Regions from separate parts of the Kitasatospora sp. NPDC041917 genome, predicted to be linked through region 1. Evidence: riboswitches for the same ligand, from Rfam matches in the RefSeq annotation. Region 1 holds a riboswitch; each other region holds the start of a gene.

Region 1 (3,262 bases):
GCACCAAGGCCGCCGACCTGCTCGCCTGGGCGGCCGGGCAGGACCGCGCGCCGGTGGCCGAGGCGCCGCTGCGCGCGGTGCTGGCGCTGCTGGAGCTGGGCGACGGCAGGATGCACGACGGCTGGCCGGAACTGACCTCCGACGCGGTGGAGCACCTGCTGTACGAGCGGCTCCACCTGTACGTCCAACCCGCTCCCGAGGAGGACCCGCTCGCCTACGGCGACGCCGTCCGGCTGCTGATCGACCACCAGCGGGCGGCCCGGCGGCTGAACGCCAAGCGCCAGGAGCGGCTGCACGAGGAGGCCGAGTGGCAGGGCGAGGTCGCGACCGGGCTGCTGCGCCGCGCCGACCTGGTGACCTGGCCCCGGCTGTACGCGGTGCTGCTGCACGCGTACGGGGTGGACGTCACGGACGGGGCGGCGGTGCGGGACTGGCTGGCCGGCTTCGCGGAGCTCGCGGAGGAGGACCGGCTGGCCGCGTACGAGGCGCTGGTGCCGGCCGGCTGGCTGGACGAGCCGGACGAGCAGGGCTGGGGCCCGGGCCGGGTGCTGTCGGTCGGCATGGCCACGGACGGCGCCCGGCGGCTGCTGGAGCAGGGCCTGATGCGGCGCAGCTACCGCAACCTGGCCGAGCTGACCGCGCAGGGGCGGCCGATGCCGGACGAACTGGCCGGGGACTTCGGGCAGTTCGAGGAGGCGGCGGTCGACGCGGCGCTCGACCTGTTCGGCGGGTGGACGGTACCGGGGCTGCCCCGGCTGCTGGTGACGGAGTTCCCGGAGCTGGCGCCGGAGCCGGGCCAGGAGGAGATCGAGGCGTACCTGGCGCAGCTGCCCGCCGAGGAGTGAGACCTCGCACGAAGGCCCCGGCCCGGAGCCGCTGCTCCGGGCCGGGGCCTTCTCGCGTGCGCGTCGGGTTTCTCGCGCGGGTGCGCGGGCCTCTCGCGGGTGCACCGGGTTTCTCGCGCGGGTCAGGGGTTGAGGCCGCGCTGCTGGAGCCAGGGCTCCGGGTCGACCGGGGCGCCGCCGCCGGGGCGGACCTCCATGTGCAGGTGCGGCCCGGTGACGTTGCCGGTCGCGCCGACCTTGCCGATCTGCTGGCCGGGGGCGACCTTGCCGGAGCCCTTGGTGATCGAGGAGAGGTGGCAGTACCAGATCTCGGTGCCGTCGGGCAGGGTCTCGACGATCCGGTAGCCGTACGAGCCGGCCCAGCCGGCCGAGGTGATGGTGCCCTGGCCGAGCGCGTAGACCGGGGTGCCGGTGTCGGCGGCGAAGTCCAGGCCGGTGTGCAGGTTGGCCCAGTAGCGGGCGCTCTGGCCGTAGTGGGCGGAGAGCCGGTAGTCCTTCACCGGGAGGGTGAGGGCGGCGGCCTTGACCCGCTCGGCCTCCTCGGCGGCGCGCTTGGCCTCGGCCTCCTTGGCGACGGCCTTGGCCTCCGCCTCCTGCGCGGCCTGGAGCCGGGCGGTCTCCTCGGCGGCGGTGCGCTGGCTGTCGGCCTGGTGCTGGATGCGGGCGGCGAGCGCGAGTCCGGGGTCGGCGGAGAGGGCGACCGGGGTCTCGTCCGGGGCCTCGACGGCGGGGGCGGCGGCCGGGGTCGCCGAGGCGAAGCCGGTGGCGCCCAGGGTGGCGGCGACGGCGGTGACGCCGAGCAGTGGGGAGGCTCCGCGGGTCTGACGCGGCATCCGGTGGCGGTTGGTCTCGACCTCCGCGGGGAAGTCCTCCGGGCCGAAGGCCTCGGGGCCGTCCGTGCCGGGGTGGTCGAGGAGCTGGGTACCGGCTGCGAAGCCGGCCGGGTGTGCCGGGGTGTGCGTCGACGCCACGGAGGCGCGCTCCTTTCCTTCCTTCGCGCCTACCGGGTTAGCTGACGGGTTCGGAGCAGGAAGGTCTCCTACGGCTGGGCCGGGGCCCCGCCGATTCACCCCAAGGAACGTGGTTCCCCGGCTCCCTGACCTGCCCGGAGGCGGGTCGGCGGGATTAGGCGACGGCGCACGGTGCCGTCTGGGTACGGCGTTGACAACCGCGCTGCGTTATCAAACGTTAATCCTAGGAGGCTCTGATTCCAAGCCATCCGTTCGGAGCAGCCTAGGGCAAAGTGATCGGACGTCAACGAACGACACCGGCGAACACCCCCCTCGCGCACGGTCCCATCTGAGTACTCCTACTCATGTGCGCCCCGGCCGGGCGGCCACATCCTGGCGCCATGAGCACATCGATGCAGACCCGCACCACGGCCGCGTACCACATCCAGGCCGTCCTCTCCTTCGCCCTGTCGGGCGTCGCCCTCGCCGTCGGGATCGCCTATCTGCCGGTCGGCGGATGGACCAGGGCCTTCCTCGGGATCGGCCTCCTCTACACCGTCACCTCGGCGTTCACGCTGGCGAAGGTGATCCGGGACCGGCAGGAGTCCAACGAGATGGTCACCCGGGTGGACCAGGCCAGGCTGGAGAAGCTGCTCAGCGAGCACGACCCGTTCAAGGTGGAGGGAGTCTGATCATCCCTTCCACTCCTTCCGCTCCACCCCTCACCCGGCCGTTCGCTTGACGGCTAAGGCTATTAGCCTTAGCTTTATGGCTATCGGCCCGCGCGCCGATGTCCCGCACCGGCGGCCCGAGGAGGACCCCATGAACGGCACCATCACCCCGAGCACCCAGTACCTGACCGTTCCCGGCGGCCGGATCGCCTTCGACGACACCCGGCAGGGCGACGGCACCCCCGTCGTCCTGCTCCCGGGCATGCTCGACAGCCGGGCCGCCTACCGGCACCTGCGTCCGCTGCTCGTCGCCGCCGGCCACCGCGTCGTCACCGTGGACCTGCGGGGCTTCGGCGAGTCCTCCGTCGAGTGGGACGACTACGGCCCGGCCGCCATCGCCGGCGACGTCCTCGCCCTGCTCGACCACCTCGGCATCGAGCGCGCCGTCCTCGCCGGGAACTCCTACACCGGGGCGACCGTCGTCAGGGCCGCCGGGGACGCGCCCGAGCGGGTCGCCGGGATCGTCCTGCTCAACGCCTTCGTCGAGAACCCGCCGCCGGGCGCCCTGATGCGCGGCGTCATGGGCCTGATGGGCGCCGCCCTCGTCCACTGGCCGGCCTCCTGGGGCTTCTACCTGCGCCGGATGGCCTTCCCGGGCGCCAAGCCCGCCGACTTCGACGCGTACGTGGACGGACTGGTCGCCGCGCTGCGCACCCCGGGGCGGAAGACCGCCACCCGCGGGTACGTCCACGGCGACTCGGCGCCGGTCGGCTGGACGGCCGCGGTGCGGTGCCCG
Region 2 (3,262 bases), on a different contig from region 1:
GCTGCTTGCTGTCGGCGAGCGAGCGGCGGGTCCGGTCCAGCTCGTCGAGCTTGCCGGCCGCCTCGGTCCGGCGCTGGTCGAGCCGACGCTGCCGGGCGACCAGCTCGTGCAGGGTCTCCTGCTGGCGCGCGGCGGCCTGGCCCAGGGCGCGGGCGCGGGACAGGTAACCCTCCGGGTCGGGCGAGAGGATGAGCTGGGCGGTCTGGGTCATCCCGCCGCCGCGGTACTCGGCCCCGGCCACCGTCGCGAGGTCGCCCCGCAGCCCGTTGAGCTGGTCCTGGGCCACGGCGATCTCGCCCTGGAGGATCGTGGTCTCGCCCTGGAGCCGCCGCTGGGCCTCCTGCGCCGCGTTGGCCTTCTCGGACGCCTGCTCGGCCTCGTCGTACAGCTGTTCCACCTGCGTCTTGACGTCCTGGCGGTCGCCCGGGTCGGGGCTGCCGGGGGCGGCCTGGGCGCTGCCTCCGGCGGCCACACCCAGGGCGGTGGCGGCGGCCGCGGTCAGCACCAGCGCCCGGGCGAGCAGTTGGGAACGGCGGTGCACGGGCATGGCGGCAGCGGCTCCAATCCTGCGGCGCGGCTCCCGCCGCCGCACCGGGACGGGCGGCCGTCGAGCGGGAGTCCGGTGGCAGACGTTAGCGAGTCAGGGCAAGCGAGTCCAAACCCCTGCCAACCAGAATATTCAGGCTGTTGTCGGACATTTGATCGGCCCTCGGGAAAAACCGCAGGAAAAACCGCAGGCCCGGCCTCCCCTGGGGGAGGCCGGGCCTGGAAGCGTCCGAGCGGTGATCAGACCCGCACGATGGAGGCCAGCGGCATGTTGGTGACGGCCTCGTAGCGCACCGACGCGCCCGGCTTGGGCGCGTGCAGCACCTGGCCATTGCCCGCGTAGATGCCGACGTGGTGGGCGTCGGTGTAGAAGATCAGCAGGTCGCCGGGCTGGGCCTGGGAGATGTCCGAGCCGATCCGGGTGCCGGCCGAGGCCTGCGCCTGCGAGGTGCGCGGCAGCGACACGCCCGCCTGGTTGAACGCCCAGACCATCAGGCCGGAGCAGTCGAAGGAGCCCGGGCCGGTGGCGCCCCAGACGTACGGGCTGCCGATCTTGGAGGCGGCGGCCGAGAGCGCGGCGGCACCGCGCGAGCTGCCCGGGGCCACCTTCACCGGGGAGGAGGCGGTCGAGGCGGACGAGCCGGACGAGCCGGTCGCGAGGTCGCCGCGGCTGTTGTCGCGGGAGGCGCGGTCGGCCTGCTGCTGCTGGGCCTGGGCGGCGTCGGCCTTGGCCTTGGCGTCGGCCGCGGCCTTCTCCTCGGCCTGGCGCAGCGCCTGGCGCTCCTGCTCGGTCAGCGTGTTGAGCAGGTCCTGGGCCGCCTTCAGCTTGCCCTGGACCTCCTCCTTGGAGGCCTTCAGCTGCTGGGTGGTCGACTCCAGCTCGGCGAGCTTGCCCTGGGCCTCGTTGCGGTCCTGGTCGAGCTTGCGCTGCTGCTCCTGGAGCTCCTTCAGCTGACCCTTCTGGGTGCTGCCGGCCTGGTTCAGCGCGTCGGCCTGGCTGAGGAAGGTGTCCGGGCTGGAGGAGAACATCAGCTGGACGGTCGGGGATATGCCCCCGTTGCGGTACTGCTCGCCGGCGATCTCGGCCAGGCCGCCCTGGAGCTCGGTGACCTGGGCCTGCTGACGGGCCACCTGGTCCTGCATGCCGGAGACCTGCTTCTCCAGCTCCTGCTGCTTGGCCTGGGCCGCGTTGTAGTTCTCGGTCGCGATCTCGGCCTGCTCGTTGAGCTGGTCGACCTGCCCCTTGACCTGTTCCTTGGTCGGCTGCGGGTCGGCGTGGGCACCTTGAGCGGAGAGGACGACGGCTGCCGCGGCGACACCGGTCAGGATCGAGACCCGGGCGCGGCCTGCGGGCTTGGGACGACGATGGGACGCCACGAAGGCGGACTCCTTCTTCCTACGTCCGCCTACCGGGTGAGCTGACGGGTTCGGGCCGGAAGCATGCCCTACGACGCCTCACGGCCGTTCCATCGGCCGACCTGGCGTCGATTCACCCCGGAGGAACGTGGTTCCCCGGCTCCGCTCCGCAGCGCCCCCAAACCACTGGGCTCCCCTGTCGGGCAGTCGCTTCGACCTGCCCCGCTGCCTCACGAACTCGACGGTAACCACCGCCGCCACCCTGGCTGGGCGATCGACAGTGCGGTGGTTCAGGGCACGACCCTAGTAACTGAACCGTGATCCGTTCAAATCCTTGTCAGAAAAAAGACCGAAGATTTCCCAAGTTCTTCTGTGAAAATGACCGATGGTGACCACTGGCACACAGAAGGCTGATCAGTTCTCAGCATGTGGCCGCGAAGGGGCGGAAAGCCGAACGCCACCCCCGCGCGAGGGGTGGCGCTTTTCACAGCCCCCGGAGGGGCCTCGCGGGCGTGTCGGGCCGTCAGACCCGGCGGATGGTGTTGATCGACATCGCGTCGGCCTTCATCACCTTCACCACGTCACCGGTGTGCGGCGCGTGGACCACCATGCCGTTGCCGATGTACATCCCGACGTGGTGCATGTCGTTGCCGTAGACCACCAGGTCGCCCGGCTGGGCCTGGTCCAGCGAGGGCACCCGGGTGCCGTAGTGGCCCTGCTCCTGCGAGGTGCGCGGCAGCGAGACGCCCGCCTGCCCGTACGCCCAGACCATCAGGCCCGAGCAGTCGAAGGTGGTCGAGCCGGTGGCGCCCCACACGTACGGCGAGCCCTGCTTGCTCATCGCCTTGGCCATCGCCACGGCCGCGTAGCCGCTGGCCGGCGGCAGGCTGCTGAGGTCGACCCGGTCGCTGCCGCGGGAGGCGCGGTCGTCCTGCGCCTGCTGGGCCTTCAGCGCGGCGCGGTCGGTGGCGCTCAGCGAGTTCAGCAGGTCCTGGGCGGCCTTCAGCTTGGTGTTGACGTCCGCCTTGGCCTGGTTCAGGTCCTTGGTGGTGGTGTCCAGCGAGGCGAGCACGGCGGAGGCCTCGACCTTCTCCTGGTCCAGCCGGCGCTGCTGGTCCAGCAGCCCCTTGAGCGCCTCGGCCTGGCTGCTGCTGGCCTGCTGGACGGTGGAGGCCTTCTCCAGGTAGCCGGACGGGTCGGAGGTGAGCATCAGCTGGACGGACGGGTCGATGCCGCCGGTGCGGTACTGCTCGCCCGCCACCTCGGCGAGACCGCCCTGGAGCTGGGTCATCTGCTCCTGGCTGCGGGCCACCTGGTCCTGCAGCTGGTCGGCCTGCTTGCGCAGCTGGTCGGCCCGCTC
Region 3 (3,262 bases), on a different contig from region 1:
ACCCGGCTGCGCAGGCTGGTGTCGAAGGCGTTCACCCCGCGCCGGGTGGCCGAGTTCGAGCCGCGGGTGCAGCAGCTCACCGACCGGCTGATCGACGGCTTCGCGCAGCGCGGTTCGGCGGACCTGATCCACGAGTTCGCCTTCCCGCTCCCCATCTACGCGATCTGCGACATGCTGGGCGTGCCGGCCGAGGACCAGGACGACTTCCGGGACTGGGCCGGGATGATGGTGCGCCACACGAAGCCGGGCCACGGCGGCGGCCGGCGCGGCGGCGTGGGGCGGGCGGTGAAGCGGATGCGGGCGTACCTGCTGGAGCTGATCCACCGCAAGCGCGCGGACCTCGGGGACGACCTGATCTCGGGCCTGATCCGGGCCAGTGACCACGGTGAGCACCTGACCGAGAACGAGGCCGCGGCGATGGCCTTCATCCTCCTGTTCGCGGGTTTCGAGACCACCGTGAACCTGATCGGCAACGGCACGTACGCCCTGCTGCGCAATCCGGAGCAGCGCCGGTTGCTGCAGGAGTCGGTGGCCCGCGGGGAGAGCGCGCTGCTGGAGACCGGGATCGAGGAACTCCTGCGCTACGACGGACCGGTGGAGATGGCGACCTGGCGGTTCGCGACCCGTCCGCTGGCCATCGGCGGGGTGGACATCCCGGTCGGCGACCCGGTGCTGGTGGTGCTCGCCGCGGCGGACCGCGACCCGGCCCGGTTCGCGGCCGAGAACACCCTGGACCTGGCCCGGGCGGACAACCCCCACCTGGGCTTCGGGCACGGCATCCACTACTGCATCGGCGCTCCGCTCGCCCGCTTGGAGGGTCGTGCCGCGCTGACCACGCTGCTTTCCCGGCTGCCCGATCTCCGGCTCGCGGAAAGCGCGGACGACCTGCGGTGGCGCGGTGGTCTGATCATGCGTGGGCTGCGCGAACTCCCGGTGGAATTCAGTCCGGAGAGCCGTTCCCCGCACGCCTCTCCGCAGGCCTCTCCGCAGACCCCTCCGCACGCTCCTTCGCAGGCCTCTCCGCAGGCCTCGCCGAACACTCCCGCCACGCCTCCGACGTGCTGAGATCGCACTGACGGGACGTCGCGAACCACCTGCTGACGGGGGTGTGAACACCCATCAATCCGGACATAACACCGCCGTTGGTAGGCGATCGAACACGCGCCGTAATTATTGTGTGATATCGACGATATGAGCTTGTGATTGGTCTGATGATCTGTCTACTCTCCCTGGAGTTCGCAGCTGCGGACCTCGTACGCGGAACGCCGAGTCCTGCCCGCCGCGCCACGGGAAACCGACCAGAACCCTGGGCAGGGGCGGGGGAACCAGGTTTGTTGCCGTCTCCCCACGGCTTGGGGTGAAGCCGCCCGAGCGGAATCGTTTCCGCGTACGGCGGCCGGGCCACCTCCCGGTCCGAACCCGACAGCTCACCTCGCAGGCGTGCGGAGAGGGACCTCTTCATGCTGTTCGTTGGAACTGGCCGTCACCGTCGTCGCACCCAGGCCGAGAAGGCCATCGCCGTCGCCGGTGTGGCCGGCGTCGGACTCGCGATGCCGCTCCTCACCGCCACCGGCGCCTCCGCCGCCCCCGCCTCCACCTGGGACGCCGTCGCCCAGTGCGAGGCCGGTGGCAACTGGAGCATCAACACCGGCAACGGCTTCTACGGCGGCCTCCAGTTCACCTCCAGCACCTGGAAGGCGTACGGCGGCACCGCCTACGCGCCGCAGGCCAACCAGGCCAGCAAGGCCCAGCAGATCTCGGTCGCCGAGAAGGTGCTGGCCTCGCAGGGCCCGGGCGCCTGGCCGGTCTGCTCCCAGAAGGCCGGTCTGACCAAGGGTGGTGCCCCGGCCGCGGTCGACACCTCCTCGGACGCCAAGCCGCAGTCCGCCCCCAAGCAGCAGACCCCGAAGCCCGCCGCCAAGCCGGCCGAGAAGCCGGTCGCGCAGCAGCCCGCCGCCCAGAAGCAGACCCCGAAGCCCGCCGCGCAGCCGGTCCAGCAGGCCGCCCCGCAGCAGCAGGCGCAGCCGCAGACCCCGGGCTTCTCCGGCAAGGCCGGCTGGGACGCCGACGCCAAGGTGTACTGGTACCAGAGCAACGGCGCCTGGTACTGGACCAGCCACCAGAGCGTCTACCAGCAGTACGCCGGCCAGGCCGCCGCCCAGCCGCAGTACGCCCCGCAGGCCGCGCAGTCGGCCCCGCAGACCACCGGCCACGACTACACCGTCCGCGCCGGTGACACCCTGTCGACCATCGCCGCCGCCCAGGGCGTGTCCGGCGGCTGGCACGCGCTGTACGAGCAGAACCACGGCACGGTCGGCGGCGACCCGAACCTGATCATGCCCGGCCAGGTGCTGCACCTCGGCTGAGCCGGCCCGCTCGACGCCGGCTCGCTCGACGCCGGCTCGCTCGACGCCGGCCCGCCCGCCGCACCCGGCGCCGACGCCGCCTCACCCCGCCGTCCGAAGGGGACCGGTCCTACCGGTCCCCTTCGTCCGCATTCGCCCGCTCCGGTGGGACAAGCTGGGACAAGCAGGTGAACTACCGGTGGGTAGTGGGGCCACACGCTGAGACGGGACCGAGGCGGACGTGGCCCCGGGAGCCCGGGCGGTTAGGCTCTGGTCGTAACGACTCCGCAATCGTCCTGCTGACAGCACCACCGTCAGACCGGACCCTGCTTCCGCAAGGAGATGCCTCGTGCCGTCCATCGATGTCGTCGTAGCCCGTGAGATCCTCGACTCCCGCGGCAACCCCACGGTCGAGGTCGAGGTCGGCCTCGACGACGGCAGCACGGGTCGTGCCGCTGTCCCGTCGGGTGCTTCCACCGGTGCCTTCGAGGCGCTGGAGCTGCGTGACGGTGACAAGAACCGCTACTTCGGCAAGGGCGTCGAGAAGGCCGTCCTGGCCGTCATCGAGCAGATCGGCCCGGAGCTGGTCGGCTACGACGCCACCGAGCAGCGCCTGATCGACCAGGCCATGCTGGACCTGGACGCCACCCCGGACAAGTCCTCGCTCGGCGCCAACGCCATCCTGGGCGTCTCGCTGGCCGTCGCGCACGCCGCCTCCGAGGCCAGCGACCTGCCGCTGTTCCGCTACCTGGGCGGCCCGAACGCGCACGTCCTGCCGGTCCCGATGATGAACATCCTCAACGGTGGGTCGCACGCGGACTCCAACGTCGACATCCAGGAGTTCATGATCGCCCCGATCGGCGCGGAGTCCTTCTCCGAGGCCGTCCGCTGGGGCGTCGAGGTCTACCACACGCTCA

The links. Region 1 has a riboswitch for cyclic di-AMP ahead of ACZ6EM_RS13090 (M23 family metallopeptidase). Riboswitches for the same ligand answer to the same signal wherever they lie in the genome.
Region 2: linked by a shared signal. The riboswitch ahead of ACZ6EM_RS27095 (C40 family peptidase) and the one ahead of ACZ6EM_RS13090 (M23 family metallopeptidase) in region 1 are both predicted to bind cyclic di-AMP.
Region 3: linked by a shared signal. The riboswitch ahead of ACZ6EM_RS25475 (LysM peptidoglycan-binding domain-containing protein) and the one ahead of ACZ6EM_RS13090 (M23 family metallopeptidase) in region 1 are both predicted to bind cyclic di-AMP.

What each region holds. Positions count from the first base shown of each region.
Region 1 covers NZ_JBVJBI010000008.1:271,309-274,570, reverse strand. Annotated here, with positions in the region: gene ACZ6EM_RS13095 (hypothetical protein) at 1-845, shown strand, start outside; gene ACZ6EM_RS13090 (M23 family metallopeptidase) at 968-1,816, opposite strand; cyclic di-AMP (ydaO/yuaA leader) riboswitch at 1,829-1,987, opposite strand; gene ACZ6EM_RS13085 (YiaA/YiaB family inner membrane protein) at 2,197-2,487, shown strand; gene ACZ6EM_RS13080 (alpha/beta fold hydrolase) at 2,618-3,262, shown strand, end outside.
Region 2 covers NZ_JBVJBI010000025.1:101,881-105,142, reverse strand. Annotated here, with positions in the region: gene ACZ6EM_RS27100 (C40 family peptidase) at 1-547, opposite strand, end outside; gene ACZ6EM_RS27095 (C40 family peptidase) at 787-1,923, opposite strand; cyclic di-AMP (ydaO/yuaA leader) riboswitch at 1,934-2,087, opposite strand; gene ACZ6EM_RS27090 (C40 family peptidase) at 2,426-3,262, opposite strand, start outside.
Region 3 covers NZ_JBVJBI010000022.1:125,903-129,164, forward strand. Annotated here, with positions in the region: gene ACZ6EM_RS25470 (cytochrome P450 family protein) at 1-1,065, shown strand, start outside; cyclic di-AMP (ydaO/yuaA leader) riboswitch at 1,287-1,455, shown strand; gene ACZ6EM_RS25475 (LysM peptidoglycan-binding domain-containing protein) at 1,461-2,366, shown strand; gene eno (phosphopyruvate hydratase) at 2,695-3,262, shown strand, end outside.